DNA from 3 places in the Pseudomonas sp. B1-22 genome. Region 2 is predicted to be linked to each of the others. Evidence: riboswitches for the same ligand, from Rfam matches in the RefSeq annotation. Region 2 holds a riboswitch; each other region holds the start of a gene.
What was found. Region 2 has a riboswitch for cobalamin ahead of cobG (precorrin-3B synthase). Riboswitches for the same ligand answer to the same signal wherever they lie in the genome.
Positions count from the first base shown of each region.

Region 1 (4,220 bases), 120 kb from region 2:
CACAGCTTCCGGGCGACACCCCGACTATCCGGTCAGCAAAAGGATTGGCCCCACGTTGCTTGGGGCAATCGGGCGCTTCGGGTAAACTGCCGCATCTTTGCCTTCTCATAACGATCAGCCTGATGCCCACGACGTTCCACGAGATTCCCCGCGAGCGCCCTGCCACGCCCCTGCTCGACCGCGCCAGCACGCCGGTCGAGCTGCGCCGGCTGGGCGAGGCGGAGCTGCTGACCCTCGCTGACGAACTGCGCCAGTACCTGCTGTACAGCGTCGGCCAGACCGGCGGCCACTTCGGCGCAGGGCTCGGCGTGATCGAACTGACGGTCGCCCTGCACTACGTCTTCGACACCCCGGACGACCGGCTGGTGTGGGACGTGGGCCATCAGGCCTACCCGCACAAGATCCTCACCGGCCGCCGCGAGCGCATGGGCACCCTGCGCCAGAAGGACGGCCTGGCCGCCTTCCCCCGCCGCTCGGAGAGCGAGTACGACACCTTCGGCGTCGGCCACTCCAGCACCTCCATCAGCGCCGCCCTCGGCATGGCCATCGCCGCGCGCATGCAGGGCTCGGGCCGCAAGTCGGTGGCGGTGATCGGCGACGGCGCAATGACCGCCGGCATGGCCTTCGAGGCGCTCAACCACGCGTCGGACGTGAAGGCCAACATGCTGGTGGTCCTCAACGACAACGACATGTCGATCTCCAAGAATGTGGGCGGCCTTTCCAATTACCTGGCCAAGATCATCTCCAGCCGCACCTATTCGAGCATGCGCGAGGGCAGCAAGAAGATCCTCTCGCGCCTGCCCGGCGCCTGGGAGATCGCGCGCAAGGTCGAGGAACACGCCAAGGGCATGCTGGTCCCCGGTACCCTGTTCGAAGAGCTGGGCTGGAACTACGTCGGCCCCATCGACGGCCATGACCTGCCGACCCTGATCGCCACCCTGCGCAACATGCGCGACCTGGACGGCCCGCAGTTCCTCCATGTGGTGACCAAGAAGGGCAAGGGCTTCGGCCCGGCCGAGGTCGACCCGATCGGCTACCACGCCATCACCAAGCTGGAGCCGATCAAGGCCCCGGCGGAACCGAAGAAGCCGTCCGGACCCAAGTACTCCAGCGTGTTCGGCCAGTGGCTGTGCGACATGGCAGCCCAGGACCCGCGCCTGGTCGGCATCACCCCGGCGATGAAGGAAGGCTCCGACCTGGTGGCCTTCGCCGACAAGTTCCCGGACCGTTACTTCGACGTCGCCATCGCCGAGCAGCACGCCGTGACCCTGGCGGCCGGCATGGCCTGCGACGGCGCCAAGCCGGTGGTGGCGATCTACTCCACCTTCCTGCAGCGCGGCTACGACCAGCTGATCCACGACGTCGCGGTGCAGAACCTCGACGTGCTGTTCGCCATCGACCGCGCCGGTCTGGTGGGTGAAGACGGCCCGACCCACGCCGGCAGCTTCGACCTCTCCTACCTGCGCTGCATCCCCGGCATGCTGGTGATGACCCCCAGCGACGAGAACGAACTGCGCAAGCTGCTCACCACCGGCCATCACTTCGAAGGCCCGGCGGCGGTGCGCTACCCGCGTGGCACCGGCCCCAACGCCACCATCGAGGCGGCGCTGGAACCGGTGGAGATCGGCAAGGGCGTGCTGCGCCGCGAAGGCAAGGCCGGCAAGGTCGCCTTCCTGGTGTTCGGCGTGCAATTGGCGGAAGCGCTGAAGGTCGCCGAGCAGTTCGACGCCACGGTCGCCGACATGCGCTTCGTCAAGCCGCTGGACGAGGCACTGGTGCGCCAGTTGGCCGCCAGCCACGAACTGCTGGTGACCCTCGAGGAAAACGCGGTGATGGGTGGCGCCGGCGCCGCCGTCAGCGAGTTCCTCGCCCGCGAAAACATCCTGCAGCCAGTCCTGCACCTGGGCCTGCCGGACTACTACGTCGAGCATGCCAAGCCGGCGCAGATGCTCGCCGAGTGTGGTCTTGACGCCACCGGCATCGAACGCTCGGTGAGCGCTCGCCTGGAGGCGCTCGGCAACCGCTGAGCGCATGCCTCTCCCGGAGTATTGCCAGTGACGGGCGCACCTGAGTAAGGTGCGCCCGTTTTCGTTCGAGGTAACGGGAAGCAGGTGAAAGACCTGCGCTGCCCCCGCAACGGTAACCGACCGCAGGCCCCGGCCTGCCGCGCTGCGAACCGCCACTGTGCATCCGCATGGGAAGGCCGCAGGCGTGAGCGTCGGCAGCCCGGAGACCGCCCTCGTACGCCCCGACAGGTGTTGCGGAGGGCCGCACCGTCAAGTGCGGTCTGCCGCCCTTGCCACGCCCTCCTCGAAAGTCATCCGCCCGCTTTTGAGGACGTTCCATGAAACTGACCCGACTCGCCCTGGCCACCGGCCTGCTGCCCGGCCTGGCCTTGGCCGACGCCAGCGTTCCGACTGGCGATATCTATGCCATGCCGGCGCTGGTGATCACCTCCGGCCGCCAGGCCCAGCCGCGCATCCAGGCGACGTCCGCCAACAGCGTGTTCACCCGCAAGGAGATCGAGCAGTTGCAGGTGCGCAGCGTGCCCGAGCTGCTCAAGCGCGTGCCCGGCGTACAGATCGGCAGCTCCGGCGGCGTAATCTCGTATTCCGTGCGCGGCACCAGCACCGCGCAGACCCTGGTGCTGGTCGACGGCCAGCGCATCGCCTCGGCCAGCAGCGGCATCGCCCGCCTGGACTACCTGAGCATCGACAACATCGAGCGCGTGGAAGTGACCCGCGGTCCGCGCTCCTCGCTGTACGGCGCCGATGCCATCGGCGGCGTGATCCAGATATTCACCCGCCACGGCGAAGCCGGGCTGCACCCGGAAGTGCGCCTTGCCGCCGGCAGCCACGGCACCTTCGAGCGCAGCGTGAACCTCTCCGGCGGCGATGAGCGCACCACCTACAGCCTGGGTGGCAGTCTCGACGAGAGCGATGGCTGGGACCGCACCAGCGACAACGTCGGCGCCGACAGCGACGACGACGCCCAGCGCAACAAGGCCGTGCACCTGAACCTCAACCACCGCCTCAACGAGGACTGGAAAGCCGGCCTGAACCTCAACGACCAGCGCGGCAAGAACGAGTACGACGACGCCTACAACTTCGAGCCGGGTTCTCCCCGCGACGAGTTCCGCGTCAGCAGCTACAGCGCCTACCTCGACGGCCAGCTGACCGACATCTGGGGCAGCCGCCTGGAGCTGGGCCGCAGCTTCGACCGCAACAAGGCCGTGGGCGCCGCCGACAGCTGGAACAACGGTTCCCTGGAAACCACCCGCCACTCGGCGAGCTGGATCAACCGCCTACAGCTGGACGCGGCCAACCAACTGGCGCTGGGCGCCGACTGGTATGAAGACAAGGTCGACGGCAGCACCGTGTTCGCCGAAGACAGTCGCGAGAACCACGCCGTCTTCGCCCAGCACAGCTTCAAGGGCGAATCCTTCGGTACCGAGCTCGGCCTGCGCCACGACGACAACCAGGCCTACGGCACCCAGAACAGCTGGAACGCCGCCTTCAGCCTGCCGGTGGGCGACCACCAGAGCTGGATCGCCAGCTACGGCGAAGGCTTCCGCGCACCGACCTTCAGCGACCTCTACTACCCCGGCGCGGGCAACCCCAACCTCAAGGCCGAGACGTCAAAGACCTACGAGTTGCAATGGCGCGGCGACTTCTCCGGCACCCAGCTGGAGGCCTCGCTGTACCGCACCGAAGTCGACGACCTGATCGCCTGGGACAGCGCCAGCAACCAGCCGGAGAACATCGCCAAGGCGCGCATCGACGGCTTCGAGGCCAGCGTCGCCCGCGAGGTACTAGGCTGGCAGGCCAACCTGGGCCTGAGCCTGATCGACCCGCGCGACCGCGACACCGGCCACACCCTGCCCTACCGCGCGCGCCGCACCCTGAGCCTGGACCTCGACCGCCAGTTCGGCGCCTACGGCGTCGGCGGTTCCTGGCGCGCGGTCAGCCAGCGCTACGACGACGCGGCCAACACCCGCGAACTCGCCGGCTACGGCGTGCTCGACCTGCGCACCAGCTGGCTGGCCAGCAACGAACTGCGCTTCGACCTGAAGCTGGATAACGCACTGGACCGCGACTACACCCTGGGCGACTACCTGCGGCCGACCAGTCCGATGGACTTCATGGGTGAAGCGCGCCCGTACCAGGAGCCGGGCCGCACCGCGCTGCTGGCGGTGACCTGGACGCCGGAGCTGTAAGGCT
Region 1 covers NZ_JBCHVH010000006.1:467,413-471,632, forward strand. The annotation lists gene dxs (1-deoxy-D-xylulose-5-phosphate synthase) at 123-2,027, shown strand; cobalamin riboswitch at 2,069-2,252, shown strand; gene ACQ5BL_RS24105 (TonB-dependent receptor domain-containing protein) at 2,345-4,216, shown strand.
Region 1: it holds a riboswitch for cobalamin, as region 2 does, so the genes downstream of both, ACQ5BL_RS24105 (TonB-dependent receptor domain-containing protein) here and cobG (precorrin-3B synthase) in region 2, are expected to answer to the same signal.

Region 2 (4,220 bases):
ACTCCACCGCCACCAGATTCAGCGCGGCGGTCTCGCTGAGCGACCAGTCGCTGGCCAGTCCGTCGATGCGCCGCTCGGACTCGCCGCCCAGATGCTCCAGCACGCTGATCCGGCTCGGGCCGAAACCACGCTCGCGCAGCAGCGCGGCGATGGCCGCGGGGCTCTCACCGTCATTGCTGAGAATCAGCAGCTTCACGCCGTCATGCACCTGAGCCTGGAGCGCGGCCAATGGGCGCGCCACCAGCGACAGCAGCGTGCAGTCCTGCAGGGCCCAGCCCATCCGCGCTGCCGCCAGCGATGCGGAGGACGGCGCAGGAAGTACGAGCATTTCCCCGGACGGAATCTGCCGCGCCAGGCTCGCTCCGACACCGAACAGCATCGGGTCACCGCTGGCCAGCACGCAGGTCGGCTCACCGCGCCGGCGCAGTACCGGCTCCAGGCTGAAGGGGCTCGGCCAGGCCTGGCGGTTGGCGCGCAGGCAATGCGGCAGCAGCTCCAACTGGCGCGGCGCACCGATCACCTCGCTGGCGGCAAGCAGGGCGCGGCGCGCGGCCTTGCCGAGGCCGGCGTAACCGTCCTCGCCGATGCCGACGATGGTCAGCCAGGGCGTCATGGGAATTCCTCTGAAGGGATGCGACGATCGATCCGACGGGCAGGCTTGTTCCGCCCTCGGGCAAAGCAGGCATAATACCCGCATCGTCGGTGCTCGTAGGACGCTTCGCATGGATCAGCGATGCATCCGGGAGCCGAAGAGGGAACACGGAAAAAACCGTGGCTGCCCCCGCAACTGTAAGCAGCGAGTCCGCGCAACTCGATCGCCTGGCAGGGCAAGTGCCCGCTGCCGTCGATCTGGCCACTGGGTTACCGGGAAGGCCGCGCTGGATGAGGACCTGCCAGCCAGGAGACCTGCCGACGAGACCAGTCGCGCGTGCAGACATCGAGCGGGGTGTATCGGTGTCGTGAAGTCCCCTTGGGGGATTCGCAGGTCACCGCGACCCAGCCCTGGTGACCTCAGTGCAAGATTCCTCAGCTCCGCCCGTCCGCCCGCATGCCTGCCCCGGCCTGCTGCGCATCGTGGCCTCCCGCGATGGCGGCATTTGCCGCATCAAGCTGCCCTGTGGGCAACTCGATTCTCGCGCCGCGCGCGCCATCGCCCAGGCAGCCGAACAGCATGCCGATGGAGTGCTGGAAGCGACCAACCGCGCCAACCTGCAGATTCGTGGCGTGCACGCGGGCGCCGAAAGTGCGCTGAGCCACGCGCTGCTGGCTGCCGGTCTCGGGCCGCGCGAGTTGGCGGCAGACGATGTGCGCAACCTGCTGGTCAGCCCGGCGCTCGGCCTCGACGCCACGTTTTTTGACGCTGCCCCGCTGGCCCGCCAGTTGCTCGATCTGCTGGAACGCACGCCGCGCTTCCACGGCCTGTCGCCCAAGTTCGGCATCCAGCTGGACGCCGGCGAAGCGCTGGCGATGCTGGAACACCCCAACGATATCTGGCTGTCGGCCATGTCCGACGACGCGGCGCTGCTGTTCGCCTTCGGCCTGGCCGGTTGTCCGCCGCAACGCGAGACCGATCCCCCCGCCCTCGCCGCCGTTTCCGCGGAGCAGCTTCCGCTGCTGGTGGAAACCCTGCTGCACCTGTTCCTCGATCTCGCCGGCGACGGCCAGACGCGCATGCGCCAGCTGCGCGAGATGCTCGGCGACGATGTACTGCTGGAGCGTCTCCAGCAACGCCTGCCCTTCGCACTGCAACTCGGCCCGGCGGTGGATAACTGGCGACGTCCTGCACCGCAGCCCTTCGGCCACCTCGGAATTCAGCCCCAGCGCCAGCCGGAACGCGTCATGGTCGGTGCGGGATTCGTCCTCGGACGTCTCGACAGCACCACGCTGTTCGGCCTGGCCGATCTCGCCGAGCGCTTCAGCGGCGGACAGCTGCGTCTGACGCCCTGGCAAAGCCTGATCCTTCCCGACGTTGCACGGGCCGATGCCGCCGTCGTGCTCGCAGCGCTGGCGAATATCGGGCTGGTGATCGATGCCGCCCAGCCGCTCTCACGCGTCGTCGCCTGCAGCGGCTCGACTGGCTGTGCACGCGGGCTGGCCGACACCAAGGCCGACGCCCTGCGCCTGGCCGAACGCCTGCGCCACCCGCCGCCGCCTGGCGTGCACCTGTGCGGCTGCCCGCGCTCCTGCGCCGCCGCCCACGTCGCCCCCTATACCCTGCTGGCCGTCGCCGACGGCCGCTATGACCTGTTCCGTCGCGCCGATGGCGTGGCCGGCTTCGGCCAGCCGCTGGCGCGCAACCTTTCCCTCGAGGCCGCCGGCGATCTGCTGGCCGCACCCGGAGCTCCCCTTGATGCTTGATTACATCCGCGACGGCCAGGCGATCTACCGCCAATCCTTTGCCACCATCCGCGCCGAAGCCGACCTGTCCGGCATCCCCGCTGACCTGGAAAAACTCGCCGTGCGGGTGATCCACGCCTGCGGCATGGTCGACGTCGTGCAGGACCTGCGCTTCTCCGCCGGCGCCGGGGCCATCGGCCGGGCGGCGCTGGCCGCCGGCGCGCCGATCCTCTGCGATGCGCGGATGGTCGCCGAGGGCATCACCCGCGCGCGCCTGCCGGCGCACAACGAGGTGATCTGCACCCTCAATGACCCGGATGTCCCGGCGCTCGCCCGTGAGCTGGGCAACACCCGCTCGGCGGTGGCGCTGGAGCACTGGCGCGAGCACCTGGAAGGCAGCGTGGTGGTGATCGGCAACGCGCCGACCGCCCTCTTCTACCTGCTGGAAATGCTCGACGCCGGCGCACCGAAACCGGCGCTGATCCTCGGCTTCCCGGTGGGCTTCGTCGGCGCCATGGAATCCAAGGACGCCCTCGCCGCCGACAGCCGCGGCGTGCCCTACGTGATCGTCCGCGGTCGCCGTGGCGGCAGCGCGATGGCGGCCGCGGCGGTGAACGCCCTGGCCACGGAGGTGGAGTGATGACCGGCCGCCTTATCGGCCTGGGCGTCGGCCCGGGCGACCCGGAACTGCTGACCCTCAAGGCCCTGCGCCTGCTGCGCGCGTCCCCGGTGATCGGCTACTTCGTGGCCAAGGCCAAGCACCACGCCGGCCAGGGCGGCAACGCCTTCGCCATCATCGAGGAACATCTGCTGGAGTCGCAGCAGCGCCTGCCGCTGGTCTACCCGGTGACCACCGAGAAGCTGGAGCCGCCGCTGACCTACGAAGGCGTGATCAGCGACTTCTACGACACCGCCGCCGAGCAGGTGGCCGCGCACCTGGAGGCCGGCCGTGACGTGGCAGTGATCTGCGAGGGCGACCCGTTCTTCTACGGCTCCTACATGTACCTGCATGACCGTCTTTCGGAACGGTATGACACCGAAGTCGTACCCGGCGTCTGCTCCATGCTCGGCAGCGCGGCGGTGCTCGGCGTGCCGCTGGTGTACCGCAACCAGAGCCTGTCGGTGCTGTCCGGCGTGCTGCCGGAAGAGGAACTCAAGCGCCGCCTGGCCGACGCCGATGCGGCAGTGGTGATGAAGCTCGGCCGCAACTTCGACAAGGTCCGCCGCGTGCTGCGCGAGCTGGGCCGTGACGGCGGCGCCCACTACGTCGAGCGCGCGACCATGCGCGAGCAGCGCATCGTCGCGCTGGACGACGTCGACCCGATGGCCTCGCCGTACTTCTCGATGATCGTCATCCCCGGCCAACGGTGGAACGGCTGATGCGCGCTGCCATCGTCATTCTCGGCCAGGGCGCACTGGCCACCGCACAACGCGTCCAGGGCGTTTATCCACAGGCGCGTGTGCTGGGTCTGAAGGACCGCGTCGAAGGCGCCGATGAGTCCTACGCGAACTTCGGCGATACCCTGCGCCAGCTCTACCGCAACGACACCCCGATCATCGCCCTGTGCGCCGCCGGCATCGTTATCCGCACCCTCGCCCCGCTGCTCGCCCCCTCAATGGCAGACAAAGGCGCGGAGCCGCCGGTGCTGGCCGTCGCCGAAGACGGCAGCGCCGTGGTGCCGCTGCTCGGCGGGCTGGGCGGGGTGAACCGCATGGCCCGCGAGATCGCCGCCGCATTGGACGTTGCGCCAGCGATCACCACCAGCGGCGAACTGCGCTTCGGCGCCTGCCTGCTCGATCCACCGGAAGGCTACGCGCTGGCGGACATCGAACAGGGCAAGCGCTTCGTTTCCGACCTGCTGGGCGGCGACACCTTGCGCATC
Region 2 covers NZ_JBCHVH010000006.1:590,778-594,997, forward strand. The annotation lists gene cbiE (precorrin-6y C5,15-methyltransferase (decarboxylating) subunit CbiE) at 1-613, opposite strand, end outside; cobalamin riboswitch at 684-928, shown strand; gene cobG (precorrin-3B synthase) at 1,015-2,358, shown strand; gene ACQ5BL_RS24720 (precorrin-8X methylmutase) at 2,351-2,977, shown strand; gene ACQ5BL_RS24725 (precorrin-2 C(20)-methyltransferase) at 2,977-3,717, shown strand; gene cobJ (precorrin-3B C(17)-methyltransferase) at 3,717-4,220, shown strand, end outside.

Region 3 (4,220 bases), on a different contig from region 2:
GGCAGCACCAGCAGCTCGACCGGGTCCATGCCCTGGGCCTGGATCGCGTCGATCTCCTGATTGGCCTTCATCGAGCCGATCTGCGCGGTGAAGGCGCTGGCGGTGCGGCCGGCGAGGAGGATGGCGGTGAGCAGCACGCCGAACTCGCGGAGGAAGGCGAAGCCGACCAGGTCGACGGTGTAGATCGCCGCGCCGAACTTCTTCAGCACCGTGGCGCCGAGGAAGGCCACCACCGCGCCGACCATGAAGGTGAGCAGGGCGACGATGGGCACGGCGTCCAGGCCGGTCTGCTCCATGTGCGCGGCCAGCGAGGTGAGCCGCCAGCGGCGCGGGCGCAGCAGCGTGCGTGCCAGGGTCTGCAGGGTCAGGCCGATGAAGCCGAGCATGCCGACCACATGGCCGCGCACGGCGATGGTGGCGATGCCGATGCGTTCGAGGATGTCGACGATGGCATTGCCCGGCGGCGGCTTGCGTTCGTCCAGCCGGCACTGGGTGATGGCGCCGCCCACGGCGCGCAGCAGCGCCAGGCGCTCGGCGGGCAGGTTGTGGGTGATCTGTTCGAGCTGGCCCATGCGCGCGCCGCCGATGACGTCGGCGAGCAGCGCCGCACCGGCGGTATCCAGGGCGCCCAGGCCGCTGAAGTCCAGCTCGGCGGGTTGGTCGCCGTGGCGTACGTTGGCGACCTGGGATTCCAGGCTACTGAAATGCGCCAGCGTCCAGTCGCCGCTGACGCGCATCAGCGATGGGCTGGATTGGGGATCGAGCTGGAGCTGGCCGGGCTGTGCAGTCGTCGTCATGTCTCGCATTCTAGCGAGTTTCTGCCGTGCCTCCACTGGACTTGTGTTTCTCCTTTTGGGCGCTCTGGATCGGGCCTTGGCGACGGCCGCGACAGTCTGTTCAATTGACGCCCCAGGCCGCGAGCCTCTAAGCTGCGCGCCTGCTTCAGGTGCCCCCGGCGTGAGTCGGGGGTGAAACAGGGAAGCCGGTGAATTCGGACCTCAGGGTTCGACCATTCCGGCGCTGCCCCCGCAACGGTAAGCGAGCATCGAGCCGCATTTCGCCACTGTGCCATCGGCATGGGAAGGCGCGGTTTCCGGAGCCTGTCACGGCCCCACTCGCAAGCCCGGAGACCGGCCTGCTGCACGCCATGGCATCGCGGGAGGCGCTGCCGATCGCTCCGGCCGGCCTGTGCTGCCGGGGCGTTCCCGTCCTCCGCCTGCCCTTTCGGGTCAGAGCCGCGCGGGTGAGAGCGGCGGAGTGAGTTCACGTGAAGCATTACCTCTATTGGCCGACGGCGCTGGCGCTGGGCGGCTTCTCCTGTATCGGCCTGGCGGCCGGTGAAACGCCGCTGGCGCTCGACGACCAGCTGGTGACGGCCACCCGCACCGAACAACCCGCCGGGCAGAGCCTCGCCTCGGTGAGCGTGCTGGACCGTGCCGATATCGAACGCGTCCAGGCACAGTCGGTGCCCGACTTGCTGCGGCGCCTGCCGGGCATCTCCCTGAGCAGCAACGGCGGCCCCGGCAAGGCCACCAATCTCTACATGCGCGGTAGCGAATCCGACCATGTGCTGGTGCTGATCGATGGCGTCAAGGCCGGTTCGGTGTCCTCCGGCGGTGCGTCGCTGCAGGACCTGCCGGTGGAGCTGGTCGAGCGCATCGAAGTGGTGCGCGGGCCGCGCTCCAGCCTGTATGGCTCCGAGGCCATCGGCGGGGTAATCCAGATCTTCACCCGCCAGGCTGTGGAGCAGGGCTTCAAGCCCTGGGCCTACGCTGGCGCGGGCAGCCAGAGCACCTACGAAGGCAGCGCCGGAGCCTCGGCCGGCAATGGGCGCGGCTGGTTTGCCCTCGGCGTGTCGAGCCTGGACACCGCCGGCATCGATGCCAAGGCCAACGGCGCCAACGGCCACGAGCCGGACAGCGACGGCTACCGCAACCTCTCGGGTTCCCTGCGTGCGGGCTACCGTTTCGACAGCGGCCTGGAGCTGGACGGCAGCCTGTTGCAGACCGACTTCCACAATGACTTCGACACGGTGAACAGCCGCCGCACCCAGGGCTTCGATGCCTACAACGATGGCGTGCAGCGGGTGATCGGCGGCCGTGCGCGCTTCGTCCCACTGGAGCCCTGGCGGGTAAGCCTGTCCGCCGGGCGCAGCGAGGACGACTCCGACGCCTATCAGGACGGCGCCTTCTACTCGCGCTTCGACAGCCGCCGCGACACCGCGTCCTGGCAGAACGACCTGGACCTCGCCCCAGGCCAGACCCTGACCCTGGGCTACGACTGGCAGCAGGACGAGCTGAGCAGCTCCACCGACTACGCGGTGACCTCCCGCGACAACCGCGGCACCTTCGCCCAGTACCTGGGCAGCGTAGGGCGCCATGACTGGCAACTGAGCCTGCGCCACGACGACAACCAGCAGTTCGGCAGCCGCAACACCGGCAACCTCGCCTGGGGCTATGCGCTGACCGACGCCGTGCGCGCTTTCGCCAGCTACGGCACGGCCTTCAAGGCGCCGACCTTCAACGAACTCTATTACCCCGGCTACGGCAACCCCGACCTGGACGCGGAAACCTCGCGCAGCCTGGAAGTTGGCGTGGATGGTCGCCACGATTGGGGGCATTGGGCGGTGAACCTGTACCGCACCATGATCGACGACCTGATCGCCTACGACTCGGCTTTGCGCGCTCCGGACAACATCGACCAGGCGCGCATACGCGGCATCGAATTGCAATTGGGCAGCCAGTGGCACGACTGGGTGTGGAACGCCAATGCCAGCCTGCTCGACCCGGAAAGCCGTGCCAGCGGCAGCCGTGGCAACGACCTGCCGCGCCGTGCCCGGCAATTGTTCAACCTGGACCTCGGCCGGCGCTTCGACGCGCTGAGCCTGGGCGCCAGCCTGCATGCCGAGGGCCATCGCTACGACGACCTGGCCAACCGCAATCGCCTGGGCGGTTTCGCTACGCTGGACCTGCGCGGCGAATACCAACTGAACCCGGAATGGCGCCTGCAAGCTCGCCTGAGCAACCTGTTCGACGCCGACTACCAGACCACCCTGGGCTATGAACAGCCCGGCCGCGCCGTACTCTTCGGCGTGCGCTACCAGGCCCTTTGAGAGGAGAGAGACCGATGAGCGAATCCCCGGAAAAGGACGAACGCCACCGTTCGCGCATGCAGCGCAAGAAATCCGTGATCGACGAGAAGATCGCCCAGGCCCAGGGCGAACGTGGCGTGTTCCTGGTCAACAGCGGCAACGGCAAGGGCAAGAGCAGCTCGGCCTTCGGCATGGTCGCCCGCGCCTTGGGCCACGGCATGAAAGTGGGCGTGGTGCAGTTCATCAAGGGCGCCGCCACCACCGGTGAGGAAGCCTTCTTCCGGCGCTTCCCCGAAGAAGTCAGCTACCACGTGATGGGCGAGGGCTTCACCTGGGAGACCCAGGACCGCCAGCGCGACATCGCCAAGGCTCGCGAGGCCTGGGAGGTCGCCCGCCAGTTGCTGAGCGATCCGCAGGTCGGCCTGGTGGTGCTGGACGAGGTGAACATCGCCCTCAAGCACGGCTACCTGGAGCTGGATGCCGTGCTGGCCGACATCGCGGCCCGCCCGCCGATGCAGCATGTGGTCGCCACTGGGCGCGGCGTGCTGCCGGCGATGGTCGAGGCGGCCGATACCGTGACCGAGATGGGCCTGGTGAAGCATGCCTTCAAGGCCGGCATCAAGGCGCAGAAAGGGGTGGAGTTCTGATGTTCGTGGCTTGCCCTCACCCCAGCCCTCTCCCAAGGGGAGAGGGGGCAGTTGGGTGCTTCATGCATCAACGGTTTGAGTTGATCAACCACTGTGCTGCCGTGTCGTCCGTCCAAAGTGCTGGCCGGCGAGCGCCATACTTTGATGACACGCCGAACGGCTCCCTCTCCCTCAGGGAGAGGGCTGGGGTGAGGGTGCTCTTTGCCTCACTGATGGAGTCCCATTGATGCAACTCCGCCAATGCCCCGCACTGCTGATCGCCGCCCCCGCATCAGGCCAGGGCAAGACCACCGTCACCGCCGCCCTGGCGCGTCTGCACACGCGCCTCGGGCGCAAGGTGCGGGTGTTCAAGTGCGGCCCGGACTTCCTCGATCCGATGATCCTCGCCCGCGCCAGCAACGCGCCGGTCTACCAGCTGGACCTGTGGATGGTCGGCGAGGACGAAAGCCGCCGGCTGCTCTGGGAGGCCGCCGAGGAGGCCG
Region 3 covers NZ_JBCHVH010000001.1:303,614-307,833, forward strand. The annotation lists gene ACQ5BL_RS01430 (ABC transporter permease) at 1-797, opposite strand, end outside; cobalamin riboswitch at 928-1,153, shown strand; gene btuB (TonB-dependent vitamin B12 receptor) at 1,268-3,112, shown strand; gene cobO (cob(I)yrinic acid a,c-diamide adenosyltransferase) at 3,127-3,738, shown strand; gene ACQ5BL_RS01445 (cobyrinate a,c-diamide synthase) at 3,965-4,220, shown strand, end outside.
Region 3: it holds a riboswitch for cobalamin, as region 2 does, so the genes downstream of both, btuB (TonB-dependent vitamin B12 receptor) here and cobG (precorrin-3B synthase) in region 2, are expected to answer to the same signal.